3 regions of the Paenarthrobacter sp. NPDC090522 genome follow, and region 3 is predicted to be linked to each of the others. Evidence: predicted binding sites of a transcription regulator. Region 3 holds the regulator's gene; each other region holds the start of a gene.
What was found. Region 3 encodes LexA, which represses DNA repair genes until DNA is damaged. Its sites were predicted from a motif close to TCGAACANNTGTTCGA; they were not measured.
Positions count from the first base shown of each region.

Region 1: ACIQT2_RS05160 (Y-family DNA polymerase) is a predicted target of LexA. The motif match lies at 1,733-1,748, and genes of this name have one in related genera.
Region 2: ACIQT2_RS18370 (DUF222 domain-containing protein) is a predicted target of LexA. The motif match lies at 1,979-1,994, and genes of this name have one in related genera.

Region 1 is NZ_JBIVXL010000003.1:288,144-291,416, reverse strand. It holds gene ACIQT2_RS05180 (molybdopterin-dependent oxidoreductase) at 1-33, opposite strand, end outside; gene ACIQT2_RS05175 (arsenate reductase ArsC) at 195-602, opposite strand; gene ACIQT2_RS05170 (aquaporin) at 599-1,303, opposite strand; gene ACIQT2_RS05165 (metalloregulator ArsR/SmtB family transcription factor) at 1,300-1,650, opposite strand; gene ACIQT2_RS05160 (Y-family DNA polymerase) at 1,810-3,108, shown strand; gene ACIQT2_RS05155 (uroporphyrinogen-III synthase) at 3,142-3,273, opposite strand, start outside.
Region 2 is NZ_JBIVXL010000015.1:120,337-123,609, forward strand. It holds gene ACIQT2_RS18370 (DUF222 domain-containing protein) at 6-1,865, opposite strand; gene ACIQT2_RS18375 (pyridoxamine 5'-phosphate oxidase family protein) at 2,500-2,970, opposite strand; gene ACIQT2_RS18380 (MFS transporter) at 3,028-3,273, opposite strand, start outside.
Region 3 is NZ_JBIVXL010000003.1:37,194-40,466, reverse strand. It holds gene ACIQT2_RS04110 (ATP-dependent DNA helicase) at 1-1,323, shown strand, start outside; gene lexA (transcriptional repressor LexA) at 1,422-2,168, opposite strand; gene ACIQT2_RS04100 (LysM peptidoglycan-binding domain-containing protein) at 2,519-2,878, shown strand; gene ACIQT2_RS04095 (histidinol-phosphate transaminase) at 2,956-3,273, shown strand, end outside.

The sequences.
Region 1 (3,273 bases), 250 kb from region 3:
GCCGACACCGCAGTATCCGCAGAGCGTCTTCACGGTACTTCCATGACCAGCAGCCAACGATTTACTTCCTCACCTGAGTCCCGATCCCACCAACAATTGCCGTGGTATCAATACTCAGATTCGGATAATTCGTATCCTTTGCTTGATGATTGCGGTCTTGTAAATAGTTCTCAACCGCAACTGCTGATTAGCGGTTAGGCGCGCCGATCCAGGGAAGCGATCAGCGACTCCACCCGGCCTTTAATCTCATCGCGGATCGGGCGAATGGATTCGACGCCCTTTCCGGCCGGGTCTTCGAGGCCCCAGTCCTCGTAGCGTTTGCCGGGGAAGTAGGGGCATTCGTCGCCGCAGCCCATGGTGATGACGACGTCGGAGTCCTGGACAGCCTCGGTGGTGAGGACTTTCGGGATCTCGGCTGACATGTCGATGCCCACCTCGGCCATCGCTTCGACGGCGGCCGGGTTGACCTGCTCGGCGGGCTGCGAGCCGGCAGAGCGGACCTCAATGGCCCCGCCGGAAAGGGTGGTGAGGTAGGCGGCGGCCATCTGGGAGCGGCCGGCATTGTGGACGCAGACGAACAGGACAGAGGGCTTGTTGCTCACGTGAGCACTTTTCGGTCAGCGGCGGTATCCGCGGAAGCACCGGGAATGGGGTAGAGGAATCGGACCAGGGCAAACCCAAGAACGCCGCCGGCGAGTTGGGCCAGGATGAATCCCGGGGCGGAGGCTGGGGCGATCCCGGAGAAGGTATCAGTGATGGTCCGGGCGATCGTGACTGCAGGGTTGGCGAAGCTGGTGGATGAGGTGAACCAGTAGGCGGCTGCGATGTAACCGCCGACGGCGAACGCCACCCGATCCGCCCTGCCGGACCGGATGGATCCGAAAACCACCACCAGCAGCCCGGCGGTAGCGATGACTTCAGCCAGCCACAGACCCGGACCGGACCGGTCACGCGCAGCGAAGGACACCGCGTCCAACCCGAACATCAGGTTTGATGCGACCGTCCCGGACAAACCGCCAAGAACCTGTGCTGAGGCCAGCACAGCCGCAGTCCGGGTATCGATGACCCCGAGGACCCGTTCAACCAGGGTGACCACGGGGTTGAACGATGCCGAAACCGGCTGGAGTGCCAGGATCAGCGCGAGCAGTGCGGCGCCGGTGGCGAGGCTGTTCTGCAAAAGCTGCAGTCCGACGTCGTTCGGTGACAGCCGTGAGGCCATCACGCCCGACCCAACCACGGCCATCACCAGCAGGGAAGTGCCGATGAACTCAGCCGTGGCCCGCCGGGCCAGAACATCCTTCACCCGGCCTGCCCGCCGATCAGTGCCGCCAGGTTCTGCAACGCCTCGGTCCGGGCCTTGTAGTAAACCCACACGCCACGCTTCTCGCGATCCAGCAACCCAACCTCGTGCAGCACTTTCAGGTGGTGGCTGATGGTGGGCTGCGACAACTCAAAGGCGTCGTTGAGGTCGCACACGCACGCCTCGCCGCCCTCATGGGAGGCAACGAGGGACATGAGCCGCAACCGCACGGGGTCGGCCAGTGCCTTCAACAGCGGGGCGACACCCTCGGCTTCGCTTTCGGACAGGGGCTCCCTGGCGAGTGGTGAGCAGCAGGCGACCGCTTGAACCGGGGTCAGTTCCAAAGACATAGACACCTATAAATATTTACACTCATCTATGTTTTAGACAAGACCGCTACTTTGTCGTGGCCCCGCTGTACAGTTGAACCATTCGAATATTTGTTCGAAAAATACCGTGTTGAATCAGCCGAAGGCCGGGGTCATCTGCTAGCGCCGGAAGGGGGCCCGATGTCCAAACCAGCCCTCATGCGCCGGATGCAGGAGATCGCCCATGTGGACATCAACTGTTTCTACGCATCAGCCGAGCGGGCCTTCAATCCAGCGTTGGAGGGCAAACCCCTGATCGTCCTGTCCAACAACGACGGCTGTGCGGTGACCCGGTCACCGGAGGCCAAGAAGCTCGGGATCGGCGTAGGAGACCCGTGGTTCAAGATCGCCCCGCGGGCCAAGGAGTGGGGACTCATAGCGATGTCCAGCAACTACGAGCTCTACGGAGATATCAGCCTGCGCGTCATGGAACTCTTGCGGCGCTACTCGGCGTGGCAGGAGGTGTACTCCATCGATGAAGCGTTCCTGGGGGTCAAGGGCGGCCCGGAAAACCTCCTGGAGCTGGGCCGGACCATCAAGGAAGCGTGCCGCAAGCATGTGGGCGTTCCGGTGTGCGTAGGCATCGCTCCCACCAAGACACTCGCCAAGCTCGCCAATAAGTGGGCCAAGCACAATCCCGCGTTCAATGGAGTGTGCCGCTGGGATTCCGTGCCGGCAGATCAGCGAGAGGCGCTCATGGCACGGCTGTCCGTCATCGAAATCTGGGGGATCGCCACCCGGCTTACCAAGAGGCTGAATGCCATCGGAATCTTCTCCATCCTGGACTTGGTGCGGGCGGACCCCGTGAAGCTCCGGGACAAGTTCTCGATCGTGGTGATGCGTACTGTGCTGGAGTTGCAGGGCACGCCGTGCATCCCCATGGAAGAGGAACGGATCGGGCGGGACCAGCTGATTTTCTCCCGCTCGTTTTCGACGCCGATTACGACGGCGGCGCAGTTGCGGCAGGTGCTCAGCGTCTATGGCCAGATGGCCAGTGCCCGCCTGGCGAAGCACGACCTCCAAGCCAAGCTGCTTACGGCCTACGCGGCAACATCCGTGTACAACCCGAACGACAAATCCTTCCCCACCGTCACCGTCAGGTTGCCCATGCCGACGTCGGATCCCGTGCTCCTGACCAAAGCCGCGCATGCCTTGGTGCCCAAGTTCCAGGAAGGGACCAAGTACGCCAAGGCGGGGATCATGGTCACGGACCTGCGGCCCACGGGCAACCAGAAACCGTTGGAGATCTTCGAGAACCGCCACGAGGAACGGGGGATCGGGCCGCTCCTGGAACAGGTCAGCAAACGCTACGGCCGCGGCTCCATCGGCTTGGGGCATGCGGGCATCCGCGGCGGCCCGGACTGGTCCATGAAACGGGGCCTGCTCAGCCCCCGCTACACCACCCGTTGGGACGAACTGCCCCTGGTGAAGGCAGCCTGAAATGAACGGTGGCGCAGCGGGATGCAGAGAGGACTACGCCCGCAGGCGGTACCCGCGCTTCACCACGGTCTCCACGAGCTTGCCGTCGGGCAGCGAGGACCGCAGCCGGCTGACCGTCATGTCCAAGGCGTGCACGGAACCGCGGAGGTCCAGCAGGTCGGACAA
Region 2 (3,273 bases), on a different contig from region 3:
TAGGGCTATACGGCGGCATATGGCTCATGGACAGTCACCGGGGTTCGTGAGCGGGTTCGTGTCCCCGGTCTGAAGAGGGACGCGGCGCTCCCGTCCCCCGGCGGCTCGTCCGGGTTTCCCGCGGCGAGGTTCCCGCTGACCACCCGCCCATCGGGATCTCCCGCCACAACGGACCCGTTGACCAGCGACGAGCCCTGGTCTCCCGTCGCCACGGACCCGTTGACCAGCGACGAGCCCTGGTCTCCCGCCACAACGGACCCGTTGACCAGCGACGAGCCCTGGTCTCCCGCCACAACGGACCCGTTAACAGGTGACCCGTCAGCATGTTCAGCGGCTGGGTTGCCGCTTCCGGGGAGTGGTGGGGCTGTGGATTGGTAGCGGTGACCGGTGGGGGTTCTGACCTCCAGACTTCGTGGTCCCTGATCGCTTGGGGTGGTGTTCCAGCCGGGGTTTTCTTTGGTGTGGTTGCAGGCTTCGCAGAGCCCTGCGCCGTTGGCCAGGGTGGTCTTTCCTCCGGAGTGCCAGGCCAGGACGTGGTCGTAGTGGTGGATGGGCGCGTCGCAGTAGGGTGTGCGGCACGTGTCATCACGGGTCTGGATGAACCTGCGCATCCCCTGGGGGAACAACCTGGCCTTGGAATCAGTGGCCAGCAGCTCATTGGTTCCCGGCGCCGTGTACAGCCGCCGGATCCACACGGCAAAATCGGACTGGAGCCCTGAAGGACCACCAACGTCCGGGACGTCCACGGTTGTTTCCTCACCAAGCCCGGCAGACCCGGGTGGCCAGTTGCCGGCCCCTTGCCCGGCACCGGCGGCTTCCCGGCTGTCGCCTACAGTCCTACCGCCGACCGCTTCCCGTCCGGCAAACCCGGCTGACCCGGATGGCCCGGGAGGCCTTTCGGGACCATTGCCGGCCTCCCGCCCGACGCGTGTGGCCGGGTCGCTGACCTCATGTCCGGCACGTGTTGCCGGGTCGCCGCCCGCCACTTCCCGCCCGGCTAGTGTGGCCGGGTCGTTGTCGGGGCCGTGCTTGATCAACTCCCGCGCCCAGCCGGCCGGGACGATGCCGTAGCCCTTCAACCTCGCCGGTTCACTATCACCCTGCAACAACGTCCGGTCCGTCATCACCACTTCCACGTGCACCCCAGCGACACCACCCGGGGTGCCGGTGAGCCGCTCCACCAAAGTATCGGCCATCACCTGCCCCTTGGACCGCGCATCACCGGCAGAGCGGGCCGTCCCCGCGGCCCGGGTCAGCGCCGCATACGCCGCCACACCCTGCGCCACCGGCAACAGTGCCGTCAAATACGTCATCGTGTCCGGCGCCGGACGCAACCCCACGTTCCGCTCATTCACCGCATACGCCGCCCGCCGGGTCACCGAGGCCGGATCCCGCCGATACGCCGCAGCCTTCACCAACGCCACAATCGCCCGGTCACCCCGCCCGTCGAACGTGCCCGTATCCGCGGCCAACTCCTCATCCACCGCGCACCGGTCCTCCACCGACAAACACGCCGTTTCCCGCACCAACAACGTTGCGCGCCACTCGTTCAACCGCCCCGTCTCCAACGCCGCCAACGTCCGCGGCATCTCCGTCACGAGTGCTTTCGCCAACCCCAACAACCGGGCCCCCTTGTTCGGGGACTCACGCCGCGCCAACGCCACCTGCGCCCCCACACCCCTACCCCGCTCCGAGGCCGGAACCCCCGCCTCCGCCTGCTCCCGGCGCTGGGCCAGATCAAACGCCACAGCCACCCTCGCCTGCGCCGCCGACACCGCCGACTTCACATCCTCCAACCCCCGCAACAAATCCACCAACACCCCGCTGTCGCCCGCGGGCTCAAGCGCACCAACAGCAGAGATCACATCCGCAATCCAGGCCCGGGCGGAGACAGGCGTATCCAAGACAGGGACAGGGACAGGGACAGGGACAGGGACAGGACTACCAGCAGCGCCACCAACGCCATCACCCAACTGCCCCGAAAACCCGTTCATACCCCCACTCTTCCAGCCCCACAACCCCCGAATAAGACCACAAACAAGCCATGTGGAAACACCCCCTGTAAACGCACAGCGACTGCTCCTCCACAACCAGAGGGCGCAGACTGTGGGTTGCCCGATCAACGTTGTCTGGTAGGTGACAGAAAAGGCGACAAGCCTGTGCCGATGTCCTCAAGGCCGTTCTGGGTTCGACGTCGGCCCAATAACGCGGTAGCCGGTAATTCGCTCCCTTAACCAACACCTCGCCTGACTCGAAACGCCCCCGCAAGGCAGCAGAGAGAGCATCGGAACGGCGGAGCCCTACGAGTGAAAGGAACGGAGCCATTCGGCAAGCAGCGGAACGGCGAAGCCCACGAGTGAAAGGAACTGACCCATTCAGCAAGCAGCGCAACGGCGGAGCCCACGAGTGAAAGGAACTGACCCATTCAGCAAGCATCGGAACGGCGGCGCCATACGAGTGAAAGGGACGGAGCCATTCAGCAGCAGCGGCCTTCGCGCCCTATTCGGGGCTAGCCGTGGGGGCGCCGTCCAAAGGCGTCCACCACGTCACCGGCGGGGCGACCTTGAAGCGGCGTCCCGTCACAGTGCTGGGGGTAATCCGGATGAACTGGTCCTTTTGTCCGGCCTCCCAGGGAAAGAGCAGGAGCCCGATGGTGTCCAGGACGTCCTGGGTTAGTTTCACCGCCGTCGCCTGTCCCTTTGCCACGACGCTCCAGGCGATGCCGGTATCCGCGTCCACACCGTCGGCCTCGATGGCCACGGGAGCATCGCTGAGTGCGGCGTGGAGTTTGGTGCCCTCACCCGTACGGAAAACCATGGTTCCGTGATCAACTTTGTAATTCACGGGAAAGATGTCCGGATGGTCGTCCACCAAGACCGCCAAACGGCCCACGGAAACACCGCGGAGGAGTTCCCAGCATTCATTGGCCTGCAGAATTTCCGTGCCGCTACCGGGCGCTGAGTTCGTCATACCGCAGAGGATACGCCGGAGCACACCCGCCGAACAGGGCGCGCAGACCTCTCCGGATCAGCGAACCAACTCAGGCGTTGACTGGTTCCCGGGCCGGGGTTCCGCAGACATTTCGACGCTGGCTACGGGACCTCGGATGGCAAGGTATCCCGCCCCGGCCAGGACCAACGCTTCTGCTGCCAGCGCAAGGAACGTCGCCTCCCAACCACCGGTCCAGGTGTGCAACAGGCCAGCCGCCAACGGACCGAGCGACGCCAGCGCAAATCCAAACCCCTGGCTCATTGCGGAGAGCTTTCCCGCGGA
Region 3 (3,273 bases):
GCCGTGAGCGCCTTTGAGGGACTGGCAGTCCTTCCGGAGTATGACGTGGTGGTGGTGGACGAAGCCCACGAACTCCAGGACCGGGTCACGGGAGCCGTGTCCGGCCAGTTGTCCGTGGCCATGATCCATGCTGCGGCCTCAAGCGCACGCAAGCACACGGCCATCACCGTCGATGCCCTGAACGCGGCCGCGGACAGGTTGGACATGGCCCTTGTTGGTGTTCCAAGCGGCTTGGTGCCCAACGGCCTCAACGACGAACAACTTGATTGCCTGGACCAGCTCCGGGACGCCACCAGGGCCGCCCTGTCCGATTCGAAAACGGATTCGTCGAACGCCGTGGACGGTGGACGCCAGTTGGCCCGTTCGCGGCTCATGCTCATTCTGGAACTATCGGAGCGGTTGCTGGCCGCGAAGGAAAATCGTGAAGTGGTGTGGTTCTCCAGGAACAGCACTTTCGATCCCCAGCAGGGCTACTCGCCGCCTGACGAAACAGCTCCCGCACTCATTAATATTGCTCCCCTGAGCGTGGCCGGACGCCTCCGGGAAGGGCTGTTTGCGGGCCACACGGTGGTTCTGACGTCCGCCACGCTGGCCATCGGGTCGGCGTTCGAGCCGGCCGCGGGCGGGCTGGGCCTGCTGGGGGACGGAGCTCCCAGCTGGACAGGCTTGGACGTGGGATCGCCCTTTGACTATCCGAAGCAGGGCGTCCTCTACGTGGCGAAGCACTTGCCCAAGCCCGGACGCGGCACCTCGCCCGAAGCCCTCGACGAGCTTGAGGACCTCATCCGTGCCTCCGGCGGCGGAGCGTTGTGCCTGTTTTCGTCCCGGCGGGCAGCCGAGGAAGCCGCGGAAGCCATGCGGCTGCGGCTCGATGTGGACATCCTGTGCCAAGGAGAATCCACCATGGCAGCGCTGGTGAAACAGTTCGCTGACGAACCCGATACGTGCCTTTTCGGCACCATGTCCCTGTGGCAGGGGGTGGACGTGCCGGGTGGCTCGTGCCGCCTGGTGGTCATTGACAGGATCCCCTTCCCACGGCCCGATGATCCCCTGATGACGGCAAGGTCGCGTGCTGTGGCTCAGTCCGGTGGAAACGGGTTCATGGCCGTCTCGGCGACCCATGCCGCAATCCGCCTGGCGCAGGGAGCAGGCCGGTTGATCCGGTCTACGGGAGACAAGGGCGTGGTGGCGATACTCGACTCGAGGCTTTCCACCGAAAGGTACGGCGGCTTCCTGCGGGCTGCCTTGCCGCCCTTCTGGGCCACGACCGACCGGAAGACCGTCCAGGGCGCCTTGCAAAGGCTGGCCCGGAGCGGGCGATAAGACGATTCTTCAGGGGTGCCCGCCACCGCTGGCGCGGGCACCCCTGAAGCAGTGTGTGCCGACGCGGGTCTTCGAACAGACCTTCTGGAGGATGGCCCTTAAAGGGAGCGCAACACCGACACGACTTTGCCCATGATGGTGGCTTGATCGCCGAGGATGGGCTCGTACTGGGTGTTCTGGGGGAGGAGCCAAGTGTGGCCGTCGCGTTGGCGGAATGTCTTGACCGTGGCCTCGTCGTCCAGGAGGGCTGCCACGATATCGCCGTTGATGGCGTCATTCTGCCGGCGGACAACAACCCAGTCGCCATCGCAGATGGCGGCGTCGATCATGGAATCACCGGCGACCTTCAGCATGAAGAGTTCGCCATGGCCCACCAATTGCCGCGGGAGGGGCAGGACGTCCTCCACGGTCTGGTCGGCCAGGATCGGGCCACCGGCAGCGATGCGGCCCACCAGGGGAACCATCGCGGTGTCGCTGGCACTTGCCAGCTCGGTGACGGCGAGGCCGCCGGTACTGCGCAACGTTGCGGGGGCTTCCACTCCCGGGATGGTGGCACCACCGTCAAGGGTCAGTGGCATGAGGACTTCCATGGCGCGAGGACGCTTGGGGTCCCTCCTGAGGTAGCCGAGTTTTTCCAGCTGGGACAACTGGTGGGTGACGCTCGAGAGGCTGGCCAATCCCACCGTATCCCCGATTTCGCGCATGCTGGGCGGGTAGCCGTTGTCATTGACGGAGCGCTGGATGGTCTCGAGGATCTTCTTCTGACGGACAGTCAGGCTTTTGGGACTTTTGGTGGGCTGTTGGCTCCGCAGGGGTGCCCCGCCGCCTGTGGCCTTCGCTGCCATGTTCGCCATTGCCCTTCCGTTCCGCCCGGCGGCGTTCTGAGTGCTGCCGGGATGTGGGTCAAAAATGTCAGACCCTCCTGATGCACTGCTTTTGTGCCTGTTTCTTCCCTCAAACGTAGGCCAGGCACCAGCGTTTATCAAACATTTGTTCTAGCGAGTCTCGACACCGTTCGTTGATAAGTGCTAAAAATGTCATAGCAAGGTTCGAATATGTGTTCTAGTAATCCGGATCGAAGCCGAGATGTTCGAAGGAAGTGTTCGAATATCGCGGCGAGACCAACGAACACAAGGTATTGGCAGCAGGGTCCTGGTTCCCCGGGACCAGGCAATCGCTCAGAAGGGCTCAGCTCATGTCCGCAGTCACAACGTTCCACGAGTTCCGCAACGCGCCGGTACCCACCCGCATCCGGCTCACCCGGCGCGGGCGGATCGTTTTCTTTGGCATCCCGGCCATGTTGCTCGTGGCCGCGCTGCTCACGTTTGCGGGCTTCCTGAACTCGCCGGCCAAGGCCTCGGATTCCCCGTCGCAACTGCAACCGCCAGTCGCCGTCAGTGTCACCGTGCAGCCCGGTCAGTCCCTGTGGGGCATTGCAGGGGCTGCCGCACCCGAGCGTGACCCGCGGGACGTCATCACGGAGATCATCCAGCTGAATGATCTCCGTGGCGGACGCATCACCCCCGGTCAGCAATTGTTTGTTCCTGCCAAGTAGTCCATACGGACGGTGGCGCGGATCCTCTCCGGCGTCACAGTTACAGGGCACTCACCGGCGCACCTTAAACTGGTGGGGTGACTGACCAGCTTGAGCGACTCGACCGACTTCCCCTCCGGACCAACCTGCGTGGACTGAGCCCCTACGGCGCACCGCAGCTTGACGTTCCGATTCTGCTCAACGTCAACGAGAACACCCATGGAGTGCCCGCCGATGTCCAGGCCGCGATCACCGAAGCCGTGGCCGCAGCGGCCACCGGACTGAACCGTTACCCCGACCGCGAGTTCACTGAATTGCGGGAGGCGTTGGCGGAATTCCTGGGCCACGGCCTCAGTCCTGCGAACATCTGGGCTGCCAACGGATCCAACGAGGTTCTCCAGCAGATCCTCCAGGCT